3 linked regions of the Mucilaginibacter gracilis genome follow. The protein of the gene in region 1 interacts with the protein of each later gene in a pairwise test. Links are inferred from orthologs where the notes say so. Each region holds a gene or a part of one and is shown in the gene's direction. Other genes may lie near its edges. The genes, in order: dnaE, BDD43_RS16405 and BDD43_RS00595.

The links.
Region 2: the proteins of dnaE (region 1) and BDD43_RS16405 interact in binary tests that used the Escherichia coli proteins (3 or more experiments, as listed by UniProt). The link is inferred for Mucilaginibacter gracilis from one-to-one orthologs.
Region 3: the proteins of dnaE (region 1) and BDD43_RS00595 interact in binary tests that used the Escherichia coli proteins (3 or more experiments, as listed by UniProt). The link is inferred for Mucilaginibacter gracilis from one-to-one orthologs.

The regions. Positions count from the first base shown.
Region 1 is NZ_RBKU01000001.1:2,821,670-2,829,039, forward strand. Bases 1,109-5,231 are described here. They hold dnaE (DNA polymerase III subunit alpha), read left to right. Parts: upstream 1,109-1,443; coding sequence 1,444-5,031; downstream 5,032-5,231. Outside these bases: BDD43_RS12100 (translocation/assembly module TamB domain-containing protein), read right to left, coding at 1-1,051; BDD43_RS12110 (hypothetical protein), read left to right, coding at 5,377-6,012; BDD43_RS12115 (double zinc ribbon domain-containing protein), read left to right, coding at 5,987-6,877; BDD43_RS12120 (protein kinase domain-containing protein), read left to right, coding at 6,896-7,370. UniProt on the Escherichia coli protein: DNA polymerase III is a complex, multichain enzyme responsible for most of the replicative synthesis in bacteria. This DNA polymerase also exhibits 3' to 5' exonuclease activity. The alpha chain is the DNA polymerase catalytic subunit.
Region 2 is NZ_RBKU01000001.1:3,739,242-3,745,261, reverse strand. The notes cover bases 1,401-4,173. They hold BDD43_RS16405 (methionine aminotransferase), read left to right. Parts: upstream 1,401-2,100; coding sequence 2,101-3,246; downstream 3,247-4,173. Other genes in these bases: BDD43_RS16400 (amidohydrolase), read left to right, coding at 3,288-4,067; BDD43_RS16410 (ABC transporter substrate-binding protein), read right to left, coding at 1,401-2,010. In the rest of the region: BDD43_RS16420 (ABC transporter ATP-binding protein), read right to left, coding at 1-179; BDD43_RS16415 (ABC transporter permease), read right to left, coding at 176-1,042; more of BDD43_RS16410, read right to left, coding at 1,042-1,400; BDD43_RS16395 (GH92 family glycosyl hydrolase), read left to right, coding at 4,390-6,020. UniProt on the Escherichia coli protein: Shows aminotransferase activity with methionine and histidine as substrates, and to a lesser extent also with phenylalanine.
Region 3 is NZ_RBKU01000001.1:148,659-154,802, forward strand. What follows is about bases 1,096-3,992. They hold BDD43_RS00595 (DNA polymerase III subunit gamma/tau), read left to right. Parts: upstream 1,096-1,573; coding sequence 1,574-3,412; downstream 3,413-3,992. Other genes in these bases: BDD43_RS00590 (ParM/StbA family protein), read left to right, coding at 1,096-1,486; BDD43_RS00600 (hypothetical protein), read right to left, coding at 3,421-3,992. Also shown: rpsF (30S ribosomal protein S6), read right to left, coding at 1-56; more of BDD43_RS00590, read left to right, coding at 449-1,095; more of BDD43_RS00600, read right to left, coding at 3,993-4,362; BDD43_RS00605 (hypothetical protein), read right to left, coding at 4,424-4,852; BDD43_RS00610 (NADP-dependent isocitrate dehydrogenase), read left to right, coding at 5,015-6,144. UniProt on the Escherichia coli protein: Part of the beta sliding clamp loading complex, which hydrolyzes ATP to load the beta clamp onto primed DNA to form the DNA replication pre-initiation complex.

The DNA.
Region 1 (7,370 bases):
AACCTTTAGGCATAGCTTTTTGCGCTTCGTTATCAAATTTAATATTATCGTTAACCAAGCTCATTTTGTTTAAAACCAACGACCAGCTTTTGCCGCTTTGCGCAGAAGCCATTAAGGTATCGGCTTTTTTTATTGCCTTAACCACAGCTTTTTGAACGTTTTGGGGCTTTAGCAACGATAACATACCATTGGTGTTTTCCAACTGAATGTTTTTAACAACCACATTTTGGTTTTTAAGGTCTATCTTATCCATTTCAACCAAAAGCCTGCCCAGGTTAACTTTGGTTTTAGTATCGCCGCCCTGGTACGCCACGTTTATTTTTGAAAAATCGATAGTGCCTAAATTTAAAGTAAGGTTTAGGGGTTTGGTTGCAGTATCGGGCGCGGCAGCTACCTGCGGTCCGGCAGGTGCCTGAATGATATTGGCATCAAATCCCGATAAGGTAATTTTCGGGATGTTAAACTTCATCTTATCAAGGTCAAAATCCTTAATGCGGGTATCAAAATGCCCCAGCAAAAACGCCACGTTGTTACCGCTAATGGCATCTTTATATTTGATGTTAATTTTATCGAGTATAACCTTATCAAGCGAAAACTTGAGCGTTGAGGTGGTATCAGCGGGTTTGGGTTCTTCTTTTTGCCCGCTCATAAAGGCCTTCATTATATAACTGTAATTATAAAGGCTATCGGGTGTGCGGGTTATGTTGGCTGTAATGCCTTCTAAGTTAATCTCGTCAACCACTACTTTTTTGTGTAGCAGTTGCAGCATGGCAATATCAACCTTTAGTTTATCTCCGGCTAAGAGGGTATCGCCCTTTTGGTCGGCAAAATAAACACCCTGCAAAACTATCATTTTAGGAAAGTCGATGCTTAGGCGGTCAATTTTAACTTTCGTTTTTATTTTACCCTGTAAAAAATTTACCGCTTTATCTTTGGCATAATTTTGCACAGCGGGTACCTGTATCAAAACCAGCACCAGTACTACAAGGAAAATAACTACTCCTATAATCCACAGAAGCGTTTTGAGGGCTAAGCGTCCGAATTTTTCCAATTTTGTATAATTTTTCTATAGTTGATGCTTTATGTTAGATATTCCGGATCCGTCTGTAAAAGTAATGCTTCGAATTTCTGCGCTGAATATCAGTTTACTACCATTTAAGGCCGCAAGCTAAGTTTTCAACAACACTTTGGGAAAGTTGTTTTAAGCAAAATGTGTGTTTTGTACTTTAAAGCATACATTTTTATTAATATGAGAAATTTCAATTTAATTGCGCAAAAAAAAGCACCGTATTGATAAGCAAAAAAAGAGGATATATAAATAGCCTGAGTTTCATTTCGCTTGCATAAAGATATACCGTATTTTTCAACAACATTGTCTTTAGCAGGGGTTTTTTGGTAAATTTGTTATCCGCTTAGGATATTAGTGAATCAGATTTTTTTACCATGCCCGATTTTTCGCATTTACACGTACATACTCAGTTTTCGTTATTGGATGGTGCCGCCGATATAGGTAAACTCTATAAAAAAGCCGCCGCCGATGGCATGAAAGCCTTGGCCATTACCGACCACGGCAATATGTTTGGCGTGTTTAAGTTTGTGGCCGAGGCCGGTAAGCATAATGTTAAACCCATAGTTGGCTGCGAGTTTTATGTGGTTGACGACAGGCATAAAAAACAATTTACCAAAGAAAAAAGAGACGTGCGCCGCCACCAGCTCTTTTTGGCAAAAAACGCCGAAGGTTATAAAAACCTCATCAAGCTATGTTCACTGGGTTACATGGAGGGTTTGTACAGTAAATGGCCGCGTATTGATAAAGAACTGATACTGCAATACCATAAGGGGCTCATAGCTACCACCTGTTGTATTGGTGCATCGGTGCCGCAAACTATTTTAAAGGGTACCGAAGAGGAGGCCGAAAACGAATTTAAGTGGTGGCTTGATATTTTTGGTGAAGATTATTACATCGAGCTACAGCGGCACGAGATAATGGAACAGGGCATCATCAACGAAACATTAACCAAATATGCTAAAAAGTATAATGTTAAGATGATCTGCTCTAACGATTCGCACTATGTGGATCAGCAGGATAGTAATGCGCACGATATTTTACTTTGCGTAAATACCGGCGATATGCAAAGCACGCCTATAGCAACCGACGAAGAAGGTGGCAAGGGCTATCGCTTCGGTTTCCCTAACGACCAGTTTTATTTTAAAACGCAGGCCGAAATGGGTAAACTGTTTCATGACCTGCCCGAATCGTTAGATAATACCAACGAAATAGTTGATAAGGTGGATGTGTTGAAGTTGAAGCGCGATATTATGCTGCCCAATTTCCCGATACCGCCCGAGTTTAAAATACACAACGGCCCCGAAAGCGATGTACTAAACCAATGGGAATACTTAAAGCACTTAACCTATACCGGTGCAAAGGAACGCTACGGAGATATATCCCTCAAAAACCAGGAGCGGATAGATTTTGAGCTTTTTACCATCCGTACAATGGGTTTTGCTGGCTACTTTTTAATTGTGGCCGATTTTATAAGGCATGGGCGCGATATTGGCGTGTTTATTGGCCCTGGCCGTGGTTCGGCGGCGGGTTCGGTGGTGGCTTATTGTACGGGCATTACCAATATTGACCCGATGAAGTATAACCTGCTTTTCGAAAGGTTTTTAAATCCGGATCGTAAATCAATGCCCGATATTGATACCGATTTTGATGATGAGGGTCGCCAAAAGGTGATTGATTATGTGGTTGATAAATACGGCAAAAACCAGGTAGCACAAATTATCACCTATGGCTCAATGGCTGCCCGCACCAGTATACAGGATGTAGGCCGGGTGCTGGATATGCCGCTATCCGAAGTGAACGCCATGAAAAAGCTGGTGCCCGATACCCTGGGCATTACCTTAAAAGATGCCATAGAGCAGGTGCCCGAGTTAAAAGCCATATTAGCCGGCAACGACTTGCGCGCCCAGGTACTAAAGGCCGCCGAAAAACTGGAAGGCTCGGTACGTAACACGGGTGTACACGCCGCCGGCGTTATTATTGCGCCCGACGATTTAACCAACATTGTACCCGTTGCCGTTGCCAAAGACTCGGATTTGCTGGTTACCCAATATGATGGCCGCGTAATTGAAGATGCCGGGGTTATTAAAATGGACTTTTTGGGGCTTAAAACTTTAACCATTATTAAAGGTGCGTTAAAGATGATTAAGCAAAACCACGGCGTTGAAATTGATATTGATTATATAGCGCTTGACGATGCTAAAACTTACGAGCTTTACCAACGCGGCGATACCAACGGTACCTTCCAGTTTGAAAGTGATGGTATGCAAATGTACCTGCGCGACCTGAAACCCGATAAGTTTGAGGATTTAATTGCCATGAACGCACTTTACCGCCCTGGGCCGATAGAGTACATTCCAAACTTTATTAAGCGTAAGCATGGGTTGGAGCCCATTACTTATGATTTGGATGATATGGAAGAATACCTGGCCGAAACCTATGGTATTACCGTGTACCAGGAGCAGGTGATGCTTTTATCGCAAAAGCTGGCAGGCTTTAGTAAAGGTGATGCCGACGTTTTGCGGAAGGCGATGGGTAAAAAGCAAATTGAGATTTTAAATAAAATGGAAGCTCAGTTTGTTAGCGGCGCCACCGAAAAAGGCCACCCCAAAGATAAACTGACCAAAATTTGGAACGACTGGAAAGCCTTTGCACAATATGCCTTCAATAAATCGCACTCTACGTGTTATGCGCTGGTGGCTTATCAAACGGCTTACCTAAAGGCGCATTACCCTGCCGAATACATGGCCGCGGTATTGAACAACCAGAACAACATGGAGAAAATATCTTTCTTTATGGAAGAGTGCCGCCGCATGGGTACGCTAGTTTTGGGGCCGGATGTAAACGAATCATCAGTATTGTTTACGGCAGTTGGCAGCGGCAACATCCGTTTTGGCTTATCCGGAATTAAGGGTGTTGGCGATAAAGCCGTGGAAAGTATTATTGACGAACGGATAAGTAATGGCCCTTTTAAATCTATCTACGATTTTGCCCAGCGCTCCACAGTAAAGGCTGTTAACCGCAAATCGTACGAAAATTTGGTTTATAGCGGCGCCTTTGATAGTTTTAACTTAAAACGTGCTCAGTTTTTCGCTAAAACCGAAAATGGTGTTTTGAGCGGTATTGAGCGTTTAACAAAATATGCCAATGACTATCAAAACACGCAAAGCAGTTCGCAGTCAAACTTATTTGGCGGGTCGGTGGCATCCTATATTCCTGAGCCAACCATGCCCGATGCCGAGGAATTTCCGCTGATTGAAAAACTGAAATACGAGAAAGAGGTTATCGGTATTTACCTTACCGGGCACCCACTTGATAATTATAAGGTAGAGCTGGAACGCTTTTGCAAACACACCGTTGCCGATTTAAAGTTGCTGCAAAGGATGAAAAACAAAGAAGGCGGCGAGGAAACCGAAATAGCTTTTAACAACCTGCGCCGCACGTCGTCCGAATTAAGTATTGGCGGCATCATGACAAAGGTTCAGCATAAAACTACCAAAACAGGTAAACCATTTGGCACCTTTGTTTTGGAAGATTACCTGGACTCTTACGAATTTGCCCTTTTTGGCGATGAATATATCAAATTCAGAAACTTGCTGATGGAAGATTGCTTTATCCACGTTAAGGGTAACATTATCGAGAAGTTTCGCCAGGAGGGCAATTGGGATTTAAACATAACCCAAATGAGCCTGTTGAGCGAAATGCGCGATAAGTTTACCAAAAGTTTAACTGTAATACTTAACCTTAACGACCTGAACAGCGATATGCTAAACAACCTGCAAGAAATGGTAACAGCAAACAACCAAAAATATCCGGTTAAAAATTGTACCCTGCGGTTTAAGATAAAAGATGCCGACGAATCTATCCTGGTTGATATGCCTTCCAAAACATTTAAAGTTAACCCCAGCGACGATTTGCTGGAAGAAATTAAGATGCTGACTAAAGCTATGCCGGTTTTGGCTTAAAGCAATGTTTAACGGCCGATTGTTTGTATTGCCCATACCCAAGGCAATCCCGCTCGTTTAAGCATTTCTCTAAATTCCTTGATACTTATTCACAATAAATCCATTTATAATCAATTGATTATGAGTGGATTTATTGTGAATAGTCATTTTGCGACTTAAATAAATAATCCCAACTTTTTAATTAGTACCGATAGTGTAATTGCGCATAGGTTGAAATTTATTAACTATTATTTAAATTAACTGTGTGCCATTAATATGCATCCTCTGTGCCTTAATGGTGTTAATTTTTTTATAAATACCATAAATAACTAATTAATTATATATTTAACACACTAAATATTATTTATGCTATTGATAATTTTATATGAGATAGCGGCATACCTCATTCCGCTTTTGTTAATCTCTTACGGTGTTTTTATAATTTCGGTAATGCCCGCTCCCCGGTCAAAGGGGCTTATTGTAAAAATGGTGTTATGTATTGTGGCGGGCTTGCTTGTTATACACGGCACATTTTGGGCAAGTGCAATACAAACATACGGTAAGAGAGAGCGTAGGCACCAATATAACGGCGTTTATATTGGCCTTAAACCTAAAGATACCGTAATACTTTTTGAAGACTCCATTTACATTGCACATTACTTACCGAAAGATACCACTAAGGTGGCTTCTACCTATGCCATGTCGCAGGATAGCATTACCATGTTTACTAAAGATTGGAGCAAGGCCGGTTACCGGGAAAATGTGATGCATTATTTTAAACACGTGCCTTTTGATTCAAAGATGTCGGGAGAAATTAAAGTCGCATCTTTCGAAACTCCTGTAAAAGATCAGTTATCGGATGATAAACATCCTGAGGCGTATTATCATTTAGCACTTAATGGCGATACTTTGATACTTAACTCGGGTAACAACAAAAAAGTGTTTTTTAAATACATCAAAATGCCTATTCAGCAACATGAACAGCCAGCAGCAACAAAATAATTACCAAAAGCAGCAGCAAATAGCCACTGATAACCAGCAGGCCCAGGGCCCTACCTTGTGCCGTAACTGCGGCCATAAAACCCTTCCCGGGGCCGATATTTGCGAAAATTGTGGTACATGGTTGTTAGAGGGGCATTGCTGTTTTTGCTATACTGCGGTAAAACCAGGGCAAAAATTTTGCGGAACCTGCGGTAATAATCCCGAAGGCAATATTTGCAAGGCCTGTGGCACCCATTCTATATTTGATTTTTGCCCAAAATGTAAACAGCCCGTTTCGCGCGATTCGGCAAACTACCTGCAACAATTAAACGCTTCGCCCCAGGTTACCGAAATAAAGGCGTTAATGGAGGTACTCAGTAAAAGTATGGAGGCTGCAAGCCCCAAACCTAAGCCACAGGTGCAGGCACCGCCGCAAGATGCTTCGTGGTTAAACCAGCTTCAAAATTACGAGGAGCAGTTTACCGATAATAAGGCTGTTGAGCAAGATAAAACAGCGGTATCAAAGTTTTCTTTTGGTAAGGCTAACATTGATGCAACCGATAAAGTATCTAACCAACAGCCCGTGGCCAATACCCCAACGGCAAGTATTGACGAGCAGCGCGAGGCTTTGCAGAGCAAGATAGCCGCACTGCAAAAACAAGCTTTTGCTGATAACCAGCAAGCACGAAAGTTTTATACCGGCCTTCAAATATCATTGCCCGAATTAAATGTTTTTTACATAAAGCCAACACGTATTGGTTGGAGGTGCAACTTTGCGGGTAACGTTCACGATAATCCGTCGCAATGCGCTTGCCCTCGAGATGGCGGCAGCTGGATCTACAGTGAGGGCAAACAGATAGAGACAATAACTTACCACGATATATAGTAGTTTAAGGAATTTGATATGAGTACACAAAGAATAAGCGACGACAGTGTTATACCTAACCAAAGTAACAGTACCAGCCGCTTGCCGGATCAGTCGGCAGTTGGTGCAACCAGCAGAATTGCGGCAAGCGACATTGTAGAGAGCGGAGGGAATACTTCCGCATCAGCAATCATCGGGTCGTCGGTGCCTGCTCACCTTGCCGAAAATTTGCAGATTAACCTAAACGGCCACGATTTTAAAATTATAAAACACATAACCAGTTCGGGCGAAGCCGAAATTTACCTGCTCCAGGGCAGCAATGCGCAGGTTGTGCTTAAATATTATTTCTCTAACTATAGGCCAAAAGATGAAATAATTACCCGGCTGCACGCCCTAAAAAGGCGCGATATTATGAGCCCGCTTGATTCGGGCGTGTACCAGGATCGCTTTTTTGAGTTGAGCGAATACATGACAGGCGGCACGCTGGATTCGGCTATGCCGCTTACATCCGTAG
Region 2 (6,020 bases), 920 kb from region 1 along the record:
TGTGTGGGCAGGGTACTGCCTGTTATCATATTCAACAGTGTAGATTTTCCTGAACCATTCGATCCTATTATGACAACAAACTCGCCTTTTGCAATGTTCAGGTCAATCCCATTAAGGGCATTAACCTGGTTAGGCTTGCCGCTATTAAATGTTTTATGTACTTGCTGCAGGTTTATCATTGTTGCTTAATCAAATTTAACCGTGGTAAACTTACTATCAACAATACAAAAACAGCGGTAACCAGTTTAAGCAGGTTGGCATCAATACCAATGGTTAGGGTTAGCGCCAATACCATCTGGAAAATAACGGCACCCAAAAGCACCACAGCCAAACTTAACCATACCGATGTAATAGCAAACCAGTTGATAAGCGTTTCGCCGATAATTACCGAGCCCAGGCCAACTACTACTATCCCTATACCCATATTGATGTCGGCATAGCCCTGAAACTGGGTAATTAGATAGCCGCTTACCGCGGTTAATGCATTGGCAATTGCAAGGCCGGTTATCTTCATCCTATCGGTGTTAACACCCAAAGCCTTTATCATCGATTCGCTATTACCTGTGGCGCGCATGGCTATGCCAAAATCGGTTTTTAGCAAGTAGCCTATAATAAAGGCTATCAAAACCACAAAAACTGCTATTAAAAACAAAGAGTTTTGGTTAGGATTGGCTAAAAGCTTCACCAGATCAAACAAGGTTGGCACATTTAACGGTAAGTTGGAACGCCCCATAATAATGAGGTTTACCGAGTATAAAGCCGTCATTACCAAAATACCCGCCAGCAAGGCGTTAATTTTAAGTTTAGTATGTATTAAACCCGTTAAGGCTCCGGCAATGCCACCTGCAACCATAACGGCGGGCAATATTAAGCCGGCTTGTAAGTGGTGGTTTAGCAAAACTGCTGTTACAACACCACCCAGGGCATAACTACCATCGGTAGTAATATCGGGGATGTTAAATATTTTCATCGAGATGTAAATACCCAAGGCAATGCCCGAAAAGCAAAGCCCTTGTATAAGCGCGGTTAAAAAAAAATCCATTACTTAACCACCTCAAATGATGCCGGGATGGCAATATGATACTTTTTTGCCGATGTTGGGTTGTAAACCCGCTTGCGCACTTTAACCATTTCGGGTTTCAAGCCATCGGTTTTATGGGTTTTTAAATATTGGGCAGCCTGCTCCCCGGCCTGGTATCCCCATTGGTAAATATCGGCACCAAAAGCGGCAACTGCGCCGCGCTCCACTAAACCGGCTTCGCTGGTAAAAATAGGGACTTGCTTTTGATCGCAACTTTTTACAATGGTTTCAAAAGACGAAAAAACCGTGTTATCCGGGTTGGCAAAAAAAGCATCGATATTTTTACCCAATAACGATTGTGTAACCAGCTGAGCATCTGCCGAAGCATTTACCGGCAAAGCCACAAGGCTCACGTTCAGTTTATCGGCCAAAGCCTTAATGCGGTTCATGGCATCAACAGATTGCGGTTCTGATTGATTATAGATCATCCCGACTACCAATTTCCCACTTTTAGGTTTAACCAGTTGGGTTATAATAGTAAAAGAGGTATCAATATAAGCCAGGTCCTCTTCCACTCCAAAGCGGTTAGCGGGGCTTTTGCCGGTCGCGTCGTCAACCTTCATTAAGGCAGCCGTGGGTGCTACCATTTGGAAAACCGGGATAGTTTTGGTTTTTTGCAAAGCGGCAATAGTTGATAGCGTGGTGCAGGTAGCCAGCAAATCAACCTTTTCACTGATGAAATAATTCACTATTTGTCCTAAAACAGGTTGTGATAGCTGTGCGTTCCTGAAAATAATTTTTACATTTTTCTGATCTTCGCTAAAGCCATTATTCTTCAAAGCATCAACAAAACCGGTGCGTGCCTTGGCTAAAGTGGCATCTTCAAGGGCATCAACAAAACCAATAGTGGGCACATCGCTTTTTTTTGAACTGCAAGCGGTTAATAATAAACTAATTAAAGTAAGTAGTAGTAAAACCTTTTTCTTCATTAGGCTAATTTAAACATTTTAGTGCATAGGCAAATTTATATATGGGCATTAGTTTGATACTGGTTAACTTTTTTGGTTATTTTTACGAGTATGATACGTATAGCTTCAAAACTGCCGCAAGTAGGTACAACTATATTTACCACCATGTCTGCCCTGGCGGCAGAGGTTGGGGCCATTAATTTATCGCAGGGCTTTCCTGATTATGATTGTCCGCCCCAACTGGTTGAACTGATTTATAAAGCCATGAAAGATGGCTATAACCAATATGCACCCATGCCGGGCCTAATGAGTCTGCGCGAACAGATAGCCATTAAAATTGAGAAGCTATACAGCGTTAACTACAACCCCGATACCGAGGTAACCGTAACCGCCGGAGCCACACAAGCTATTTTTACGGCCATAGCGGCAATTATACACCCTAACGACGAGGTAATTGTTTTTGAACCTGCTTACGATAGTTACGCGCCCGCTATTAAGGTAATGGGCGGCATTGTTAAATCGCTTGAGTTGGCACCGCCAGATTACCGTATCCCCTGGGATATGGTGCGGAAGTTGCTTACCGCGCGTACAAAAATGATTATTTTAAATTCGCCACATAACCCTACCGCTACCATATTACAAAAAAGCGATATTGACGAACTCACCATTATTGTAAAAGATCAGGATATTGTAATTTTGAGCGACGAGGTTTACGAACACCTGATATTTGATGGCCAAACCCACCACAGTATGGTTAAGTATGAAGAGTTACGGAAGCGTAGCTTCATCGTATCGTCGTTTGGTAAGCTGTTTCATAGTACCGGTTGGAAAATTGGCTATTGCGTTGCTCCCGAACAGCTAATGCGCGAATTTAGAAAGGTACACCAGTTTTTAGTGTTTAGCGTTAACTCGCCCACGCAACACGCCATTGCCGAATATTTAAAGGACGAAAATACTTATAATGGCCTCGCCGGTTTCTTTCAGCAAAAGCGCGATCACTTTCGCAACGCCATGGCGCAAACCAGGTTTGAGTTGCTGCCTTGTGCGGGCTCCTACTTTCAATCGGTGCGGTACGACAGGATAAGCGACGAAAAGGATGTTGATATTGCACTGCGTATAACCAGGGAGTTTGGCGTGGCCTCTATACCCACTTCGGGTTTTTATACCCGCAATACCGATCACCGTGTTTTAAGGTTTTGTTTCGCCAAAAGGCAAGAAACGCTGGACAATGCCGTTAATAAATTAATGAAAATTTAATTATGACTTGCTGATACACCTATTGGCCCTAAAAAAATTAAATGGATAATTTAAAGATCACCGTTTTCCAGGCATATTTATTCTGGGAAAATATTGATAAAAACCTTCAAAATATAACGCTCCGCTTAACCAGCATCCGCGAAAAAACCGATCTGATTATTTTGCCCGAGATGTTTAACACGGGTTTTAGCATGAATGTGGATACCCTTGCCGAACCCATGAACGGCAAAACAATGCAATGGATGCACACCACGGCAAAAAAATATGATTGCGTTGTTACAGGCAGCCTGATTATAGCAGAAAACGGTCAATCTTATAACCGCCTGATTTGGATGCTGCCCGACGGCACTTTTAAACATTACGATAAGCGCCATTTATTTGCCCTGGGCAAAGAGCACCAAACTTATACCGCCGGAACAGAACACCTGATAGTTGAACTGAAGGGCTGGAAGATATGCCCCGTAATTTGCTACGATTTGCGTTTCCCGGTATGGTTGCGTAATAAGGATGCCGCTTATGACTTGTTGCTGATTGTAGCCAACTGGCCCGAAAAACGCGCCCTGCACTGGCGAACCCTCATCCCCGCAAGGGCGGTTGAAAACCAGTGTTTTGTTATAGGAGTAAACCGGGTTGGGCACGATGGTAACGAGGTTTACCATTCGGGCGATTCAACTTGTATTGGCCCTAACGGCGATGTGGTTTATTATAAACGCGACGAAGAGGATGTTTACACCTTCACCATTCATCCCGAAGAACTGATTAAAATAAGGCGCGCCCTCCCCTTTTTAAAGGATGCCGACGATTTTACAATAGCATTGTAAGAAATTGTGTCACTGATAAGAAAAACTCTGTCATTACGAGATACGAAGCAACCGCACGAAGGCATATTCGCCCTGAATAGCTGCTCGGCTTATGTGCGGTTGCCACGCTTTCGCTCGCAATGACACAATGGAGCCACAACATTTCCATAACCGGGTTTATGATAGAAAATAGACAAAAGCCGGCCTTTGTGGTTTCCAATAGTTTTAATTTCCAATTAAAACCCTGTAATGTATTTGTTTATATGGTTTAAAGAGCGCATTATTGCTAACCATAAATTTTGCCCATTATAATCACAAGTCATAATTATCGTTATCACTCCATATGAAATACAAGTACTTTTGCTTTTTATTGATAGTATTAACCTTACAGGCAACGGCCCAAAAGAAAAAACCTATTGACCATACCATGCTTGTTAACCCATTTATTGGCACAGGCGGGCACGGGCATACTTATCCCGGCGCAACCGTTCCTTTCGGGATGGTGCAGTTAAGTCCCGATACCAGGCTTGAGGGCTGGGATGGATGTTCGGGCTATCATTACAGCGATACTACAGTTTATGGTTTTTCGCACACGCATTTAAGTGGCACCGGCATAGCCGATTACTGCGACATTTTATTTATGCCCACCACCGGCGACCCTAAATTGCTCAACACACAATACAGCTCAGGCTTTAAAAAGAAGAACGAACAGGCCTCGCCGGGATGGTACCACACCAAACTGGATAAGTACAATATTGATGTAGAATTAACCGCCACCAGGCGCGTTGGGGTTCATAAATATATTTACCCCGGCGATAAGCAGTGCAACATTATTATTGATTTAAAACACCGCGACGAGGTAATAGATGCGTGGATAGAGGTTGTTAACGACCATGAGATACGGGGTTTGCGTCGTTCAAAATCATGGGCCGACGACCAGTATGTGTATTTTTATGCCAAATTTTCTAAACCGTTTAAAACCTATGGTATTGCCTTAAACGATAAAATACAAACCGGGCAAAGCAAGGTGCAGGGTACTAATTTAAAAATGTACATCCAGTTTGATAATCCCGGCGAAGTGGTATCAAAGGTAGGTATATCATCAGTAAGTACCGAAGGCGCCCTAAAAAACCTGGACACAGAGGTTGCCGATTTTGATTTTAAAAGGGTACAAAAAGCCGCAAAAAACGATTGGCTAAACGAGCTGGCCAAAATTGATGTGGAAGGCGGCGCAACTGCCCAAATACAAATACCTCAACCAAACGGCAATCAAAGCTACGGCGGTAACAACCCTTACGGCTCGCCAAAGCCCAAAATACCTTTTGTTGACTACGCCAAAAAAAAGCAAACTATATTTTATACCGCGCTATACCACACCCTATGTGCCCCAAATGTTTACAGCGATGTTGACGGCCAGTACCGTGGCTTAGATAAAAAAATACACAAAGCCGAGGGCTTTGATTATTACACCGTTTTCTCGCTCTGGGACACTTATAGGGCCCAGCACCCCTTGCAAACCATTATTAACCGCAAACGCACGCTCGATTTTATCAAGAGCTTTTTAGCCATGTATGATGAAGGCGGCCTGCTGCCCATTTGGCCTTTAGCATCAAGCGAAACTTATTGTATGGTGGGCAACCACTCCATACCCGTAATTGTTGATGCTTACGCTAAAGGAATTAGAGATTTTGACGCCGAAAAAGCTTTAACCGCCATGAAGGCCGTCGTTAACCGCAACCAGTTTGGGTTAGACTCGTACCGTAAAAACGGCGCGGTGCTGGCTGCCGATGAGGAAGAATCGGTATCCAAAACATTGGAATACGCTATTGATGATTGGTGTATTGCCCAAATGGCTAAAATGATGAATAAGCCGCAGGATTATGCCGAATACATTAAACGCGGCCAGTACTGGAAAAACGTTTTCGATAACCAAAGCAACTTTATGCGCGCGCGCAGCAACGGCGGCTGGTTTAT
Region 3 (6,144 bases), 2.7 Mb from region 1 along the record:
GCAGTCTCGATAGACAACAACGGGGTAAGAATGATCACGGTTTCGTACTGTTGCATTTAAACTTTGATTTTTAATGTTTACCGCTTTTAAAGCGGGATGCAAATGTAGGTATAATTACTTAGGTTTCAAAACCTTTATAAACAAAAAAAGCGATGGGGATTAAGAGGCCCCATCGCCTTAAACACACCTAATAAACAAAGACAATTTATTTAATTGATTTTCCCCTTAATTAATTTAAACTGATGACTCTTTGTTCGATCCAAATATAAGCTTGCAAAATCAATTTTCATATCCGTAAAAACACGTATTTTAAATGTTTAAACATTTAAAATAAAAACGATTTGTATAACACATTACGATGGATTTATGCCCCGTAAAAAAAAGGGAGGCTTAATGTTTATTTAATTTTTATACATTATATTTATCGCACTAAGCAATATCTAAAAAAATGATTCCTTACTCAATTAATATCCCAAGCGTAATAGAACGTTATAACGTTCCCCTGCTCAATGTTTCGGGCGAGGTACAAAACAACATTCAACTTTTTGATGATGGCGATGGCTACCTTATTGGTAACCTGGCGTTACAGCAGGGTTATTCGCCCTATCGTAATATTAACAGTTCGCCGTCTGACATTGACTATCAGTTACTTGCCAAGGCTGGTTTGCTGCTGGCCACCGAAGGCAAATCTGCCGAGGTTGTGCTTACAACAGGTTTCCCATATACTACCTTCGAACTTTTCAAGCAACAAGCTGTTAACTTTTACACCCCGCGGGATATTTTTATTGAGTACAACTCGGATACGTTTACTACAAACGAGCATAAACGCATGCAGGTAACTGTTAGGCACATTGAAGTAGTGCCCGAAATTATTGGCTGTATTGATGCGATAAGAAAAGGCCCCGTTGCCGAAACTGACGATTTTTTTGTAGTAAGCCTTGGTTATGGCACCTGCGAAACCGGTTTAAGTTTAAACGGCGGTTTGGTTGGCCGTACCTGCATGAGTATATCGGGCTTGCGCTATGCCGTTAACAATTTGCAAAGCGAATTGAGCCGCAGCAACAACCTGGGCATGAAAAATGAGCATGTTATTAACCAAAACTTTCAGGGTGGCAGCATAGTTGTTGACCGCCGCAAGAAAGACCTTACCGATATACGCCGCAACCAATTATATAGCTATTACAAAGAAGTAATATCGCCAACGCTCAAAAAAACATTTACCGATAACGATTTTGACAAAGCTGGCAAATTGTACCTTGTAGGTGGCGGCGCCTTATATACCGACCTTGCCGACTGCTTCCGCAACGAATTTGAAGGGATTTTGGATGTTATTGTTCCGCCCGAACCAAGCTATATGGCAAGTGTGGGTTATTGCCTAAAATCGTACCAGCGCTGCGGTAATGTTAATGAGGCTGTTGGCCTTGATATTGGCAATGCCTATACGGTTATCTCTAAACTGAGTGCCGTGCAAAATAGCCAGGTGTAGCCTGTATTTTTAACTCGTATTTAAACTTTTATATCTGTTGGCGGTTTGGGCTTGCACAAACCCGCCAATATTTATAATTTAGTTGCGATGGATAACTTTATTGTTTCGGCCCGCAAATACCGCCCGGTTACCTTTGATACCGTTGTGGGCCAGCAACATATCACCAATACGTTAAAAAATGCCATCCGTAATAATCAGCTTGCGCAAGCCTTTTTATTCTGCGGGCCGCGGGGTGTAGGTAAAACCACCTGTGCGCGCATATTGGCGAAAACCATAAATTGTACCAATTTACAGCCCAATGCCGAAGCCTGCGGCGAGTGCGATAGCTGCATATCTTTTCAGCGCGGTAATTCATTCAACTTTCATGAATTGGATGCAGCATCCAATAATTCGGTAGAAGACATCCGCAGCCTGATAGAGCAGGTGCGTATACCCCCACAAGCCGGTAAATACAAAATTTATATTATTGATGAGGTACACATGCTATCGCAGGCGGCTTTCAATGCCTTCCTGAAAACGCTGGAAGAACCACCTTCATACGCCATATTTATATTGGCTACCACCGAAAAGCATAAAATACTGCCTACCATATTATCGCGCTGCCAGATATTTGATTTTAACCGCATCCGCGTTGAGGATATGGCCGGCCATCTGGAGTCAATCGCCAATAAAGAGAGCATTAAATACGAGATAGACGGGCTGCACATTATAGCCCAAAAGGCTGATGGCGGCTTACGCGATGCGCTGTCGATGTTCGACCAGATCGTTAACTTTTCGGGCAGTAATGTAACCTACCGTGCTGTAATTGATAACCTTAATATATTAGATTACGATTACTATTTTAACGTAACCCAAAGTTTGCTCGCTCAGGATACGGCCAAAACCTTGTTAATTTTTGATGAGATATTGGCAAAAGGCTTTGATGGCAGTCACTTTATATCGGGCTTAACCGAACACTTGCGCAACCTGCTGGTTGGCAAGGATGCCGAAACTTTAAAACTACTTGAGGTAAGCGAAGGAATTCGCAAAAAATACATTAGCCAGGCGCAGGCGTCAACGGTATCTTTCCTGCTATCGGCCATGAACATTGCCAACCAATGCGACATCAATTACAAACTGAGTAAAAACCAACGTTTGCAGGTTGAACTGGGGCTACTCAAAATGTGCCACATAACGGCAGCGTTAAACCTGGCTAACTCCACTTTAAATAATAACCAGCCCGAAGGGCAGGTAAAAAAAAAACCTGAATTAGCAGCAACCTCCTCCACAACAGTTCCGCTTCAAAACGCCTCTAACGAGCAGCCTAAGGCAGTTATTACAGCTTTAGATCAAACACCACCGCTACAGGCAGCGGCAACAAAAACACCATCGCTAACAGCAATACCGGCTATTGAGGCTGCCACTATTGAGCAACCGCCTGCCGATAAACCAAGGGTGGCAATGCCAACGCCCAGTTTGTTAAAAAGTGCCACAGTAACGCCATCGCTAAAAAATTGGAATAAAGGAGTTGTTGCCGAAGAAGAAAAGGAAGACGACCCCTACTTAAAAGGCTCGGATAAAGAGCATTTTACAACCGACGATTTTTTAAGATACTGGCACGAATATGCCGCCAAAGTTAAAGCCGAAGGCAAAATGAGTTTGCTTAGCATTTTTACAACCACACCACCGGTAATGCTTAAGCCCTATCAGTTTGAGGTAATTGCTGGCACCAAGGCACAAGAAAATGCCTTTAGAGACGAAAAACCCTACATCCTTAATTTTCTGCGCACCTCGCTTAAAAACTTTGATATTGAGATACAAACCCGTATTGACGAAGTGAAAGCAACTAAACGCCTGTATTCTGCACAAGATAAATATGCACACATGGCTACAAAAAACCCCGATTTAGCGGAATTAAAAAAACGATTCAATTTAGAACTTGAGTAGTTGTAAACTTATTCGGCCTTAGCTATATTAACACCATTTTGTTGCAGCATTTGTTGCTTAATGTACGGGTTGTGAATTAAGTTTTTAATGTGGTATATTTTGCGGTTGTTTACACCATCTGCTACGCTTGTTGTACGGGCAAGGTAATCAAGCCATTCGGTTAGTAAATCCACATATTCGGCCGAGCATTTGTACAATGCCTCGTTGTTAACGTCAAAACCGGTATATACTTTATTAAAAACGGCCCTTCTATCATCATAGGTTAATTCCTTTGTGTATACGCTATTTAAAGCGGCTTGCTTCCCTTCGGGCGTATTTAAACTTGCATCGCTGTTTTGCAGGTTAGTAAGGTATTTGCGTTTTTCGGTAGCATCTACGCCATACCCCTCCATGTATTGTAAAGCAAACTTTCTAACTAAACAATCAACGTATGCTGTGTGTACGGTGGTAAAATAGTTACTAAAGGGTTGTTTTGCAATTAGCTCAAGGCTTGCCTGTTTAAATTGGTCAAGCCGTTTTATAAAGGCGGTGGGTTCAATAAAGTTGGCATCGCTGCTTAATATATTCCACTTAACGGGTAAGTACTTTGCTTGTTGCGCGGCTAACTGGGTTAAAAACTTATTCTCTGCTTTTCCCTTGCCTGCAAAGGTGTATAAGGTAATGCCTTTACGTTGCTTTTTACCAATTTTCAGGTTCATTCCGGGCGCAAGGTATAGGCGCAGCACATTGCCGTCATTTACAACCGAGTAAAACCCGGGGGCAATCATCAATTTTTCGGCAAACCGGCCATTACTATCTAATACAATATGTTTATCAATAGTTTTTCCGTACTGGAAATATATGATCTCGCCGCCTTCCCCCTTAAAATTGGCAGTTATTTTGGCTGTGCCCGTCTGTGCGGCTGCACTAACGGTTACAAACAAAAACAGGCAGGTTAACAAGGTTTTCATAAGTGGTATAATATGGTTTAATAAAGCTAACCATATTATACCAAACTCACAACAGTGGTGCTTATTTCATCGGTTCGTCATTCTTCGGGTAACCTTCCTCGTCCAAATCGTCGCGGTCATCTTCTGCCGTGTGCGAGAGTATCTTATCTACAGCGTCAACTTCTACGCTTTGGCCTTTATTATCTATATGCATACCCAAATTGGTTACATCATCCTGTAACGCTTCGTTGGTAACATATTCGTCAACAGCCAGGGGGTTCGCTTCGTCGTAGGTTGATATACTGTCGCCCCCATCTTTTACAGCACTGTTATAGGGGTCGGCATGGTCATAATCGGGGTCATCGCTTTTTACATCCAGCTCAAAGCTGTTCTCTTCCTCATTGTAATTAAGGTTTTGAGGCTCGTCCTTACTGCTGAGTTCGTTGTTTATGCTTTCGTCGCTTTCCAGGCTATCGTCGTCAATACCCGGAGTAAATTTATCTATGCTCATCGCTCTATAGTTTAGTTACTTTTAATATAAGGCATAGCACGTTAAAATGTTTGGTGCCGATAGTGTAAAAAAACAATATTACGCTTAGATAGTGTTGCAAGGCAAATTTTTTTTTATGTAAGTTTGACATTCAAAATTTTGAAATAAAAACAAAGCCTGTATATGTCAAAAATTAAAGTAGCTAACCCGGTAGTGGAGCTTGATGGCGACGAAATGACGCGCATCATCTGGAAATTCATCAAAGATAAACTGATTGTACCTTACCTTGATCTGGACATCAAATACTATGATTTAGGTATTGAGTACCGCGATGAAACTAACGACCAGGTAACTATTGATTCGGCCAATGCCATTAAACAGTATGGTGTAGGTATTAAATGCGCCACTATTACGCCCGACGAAGAGCGTGTTAAGGAGTTTAACCTTAAACAAATGTGGAAATCGCCAAATGGAACCATCCGTAATATATTAGATGGTACGGTTTTCCGCGAGCCTATTGTAATGAACAACGTACCCCGTTTGGTACCAAACTGGACAGCCCCTATCTGCATAGGCCGTCATGCTTTTGGCGATCAATACCGTGCTACCGATTTTGTAACTAAAGGTAAAGGTAAATTAACCATTAAGTTTACACCAGAGGATGGCGGCGAAGAGCAATCATTCGAAGTGTTTAATTTTAAAGGCGATGGCGTAGCAATGGCCATGTATAACACCGACGAATCTATCCGCGGTTTTGCACACGCTTGCTTTAACCAGGCTTTAATGAAGGGCTGGCCTTTATACCTGTCAACCAAAAACACAATCCTTAAAAAATATGATGGACGTTTTAAAGACATTTTTGAAGAGATATACCAGGCCGATTACAAAGCCAAATTTAAAGAAGCCGGCATTACTTACGAGCACCGCTTAATTGACGACATGGTTGCATCGGCCTTAAAATGGAACGGTAACTTTGTTTGGGCCTGTAAGAACTATGATGGCGACGTACAAAGCGATACAGTAGCACAAGGTTTTGGTTCGTTAGGTTTAATGACATCTACCCTGGTAACCCCTGATGGCACCGTTATGGAAGCCGAAGCAGCACACGGTACAGTAACCCGCCATTACCGCGAGCACCAGGCTGGCCGCCCAACATCAACCAACCCTATCGCATCAATATTCGCATGGACACGTGGTTTAGAGTTCCGCGGTATATTAGATGGTAACCAGGAACTTATTGACTTTTGCAAGGCTTTAGAGCAGGTTTGTATTGAAACCGTTGAAAGTGGCAAAATGACCAAAGATTTGGCCAT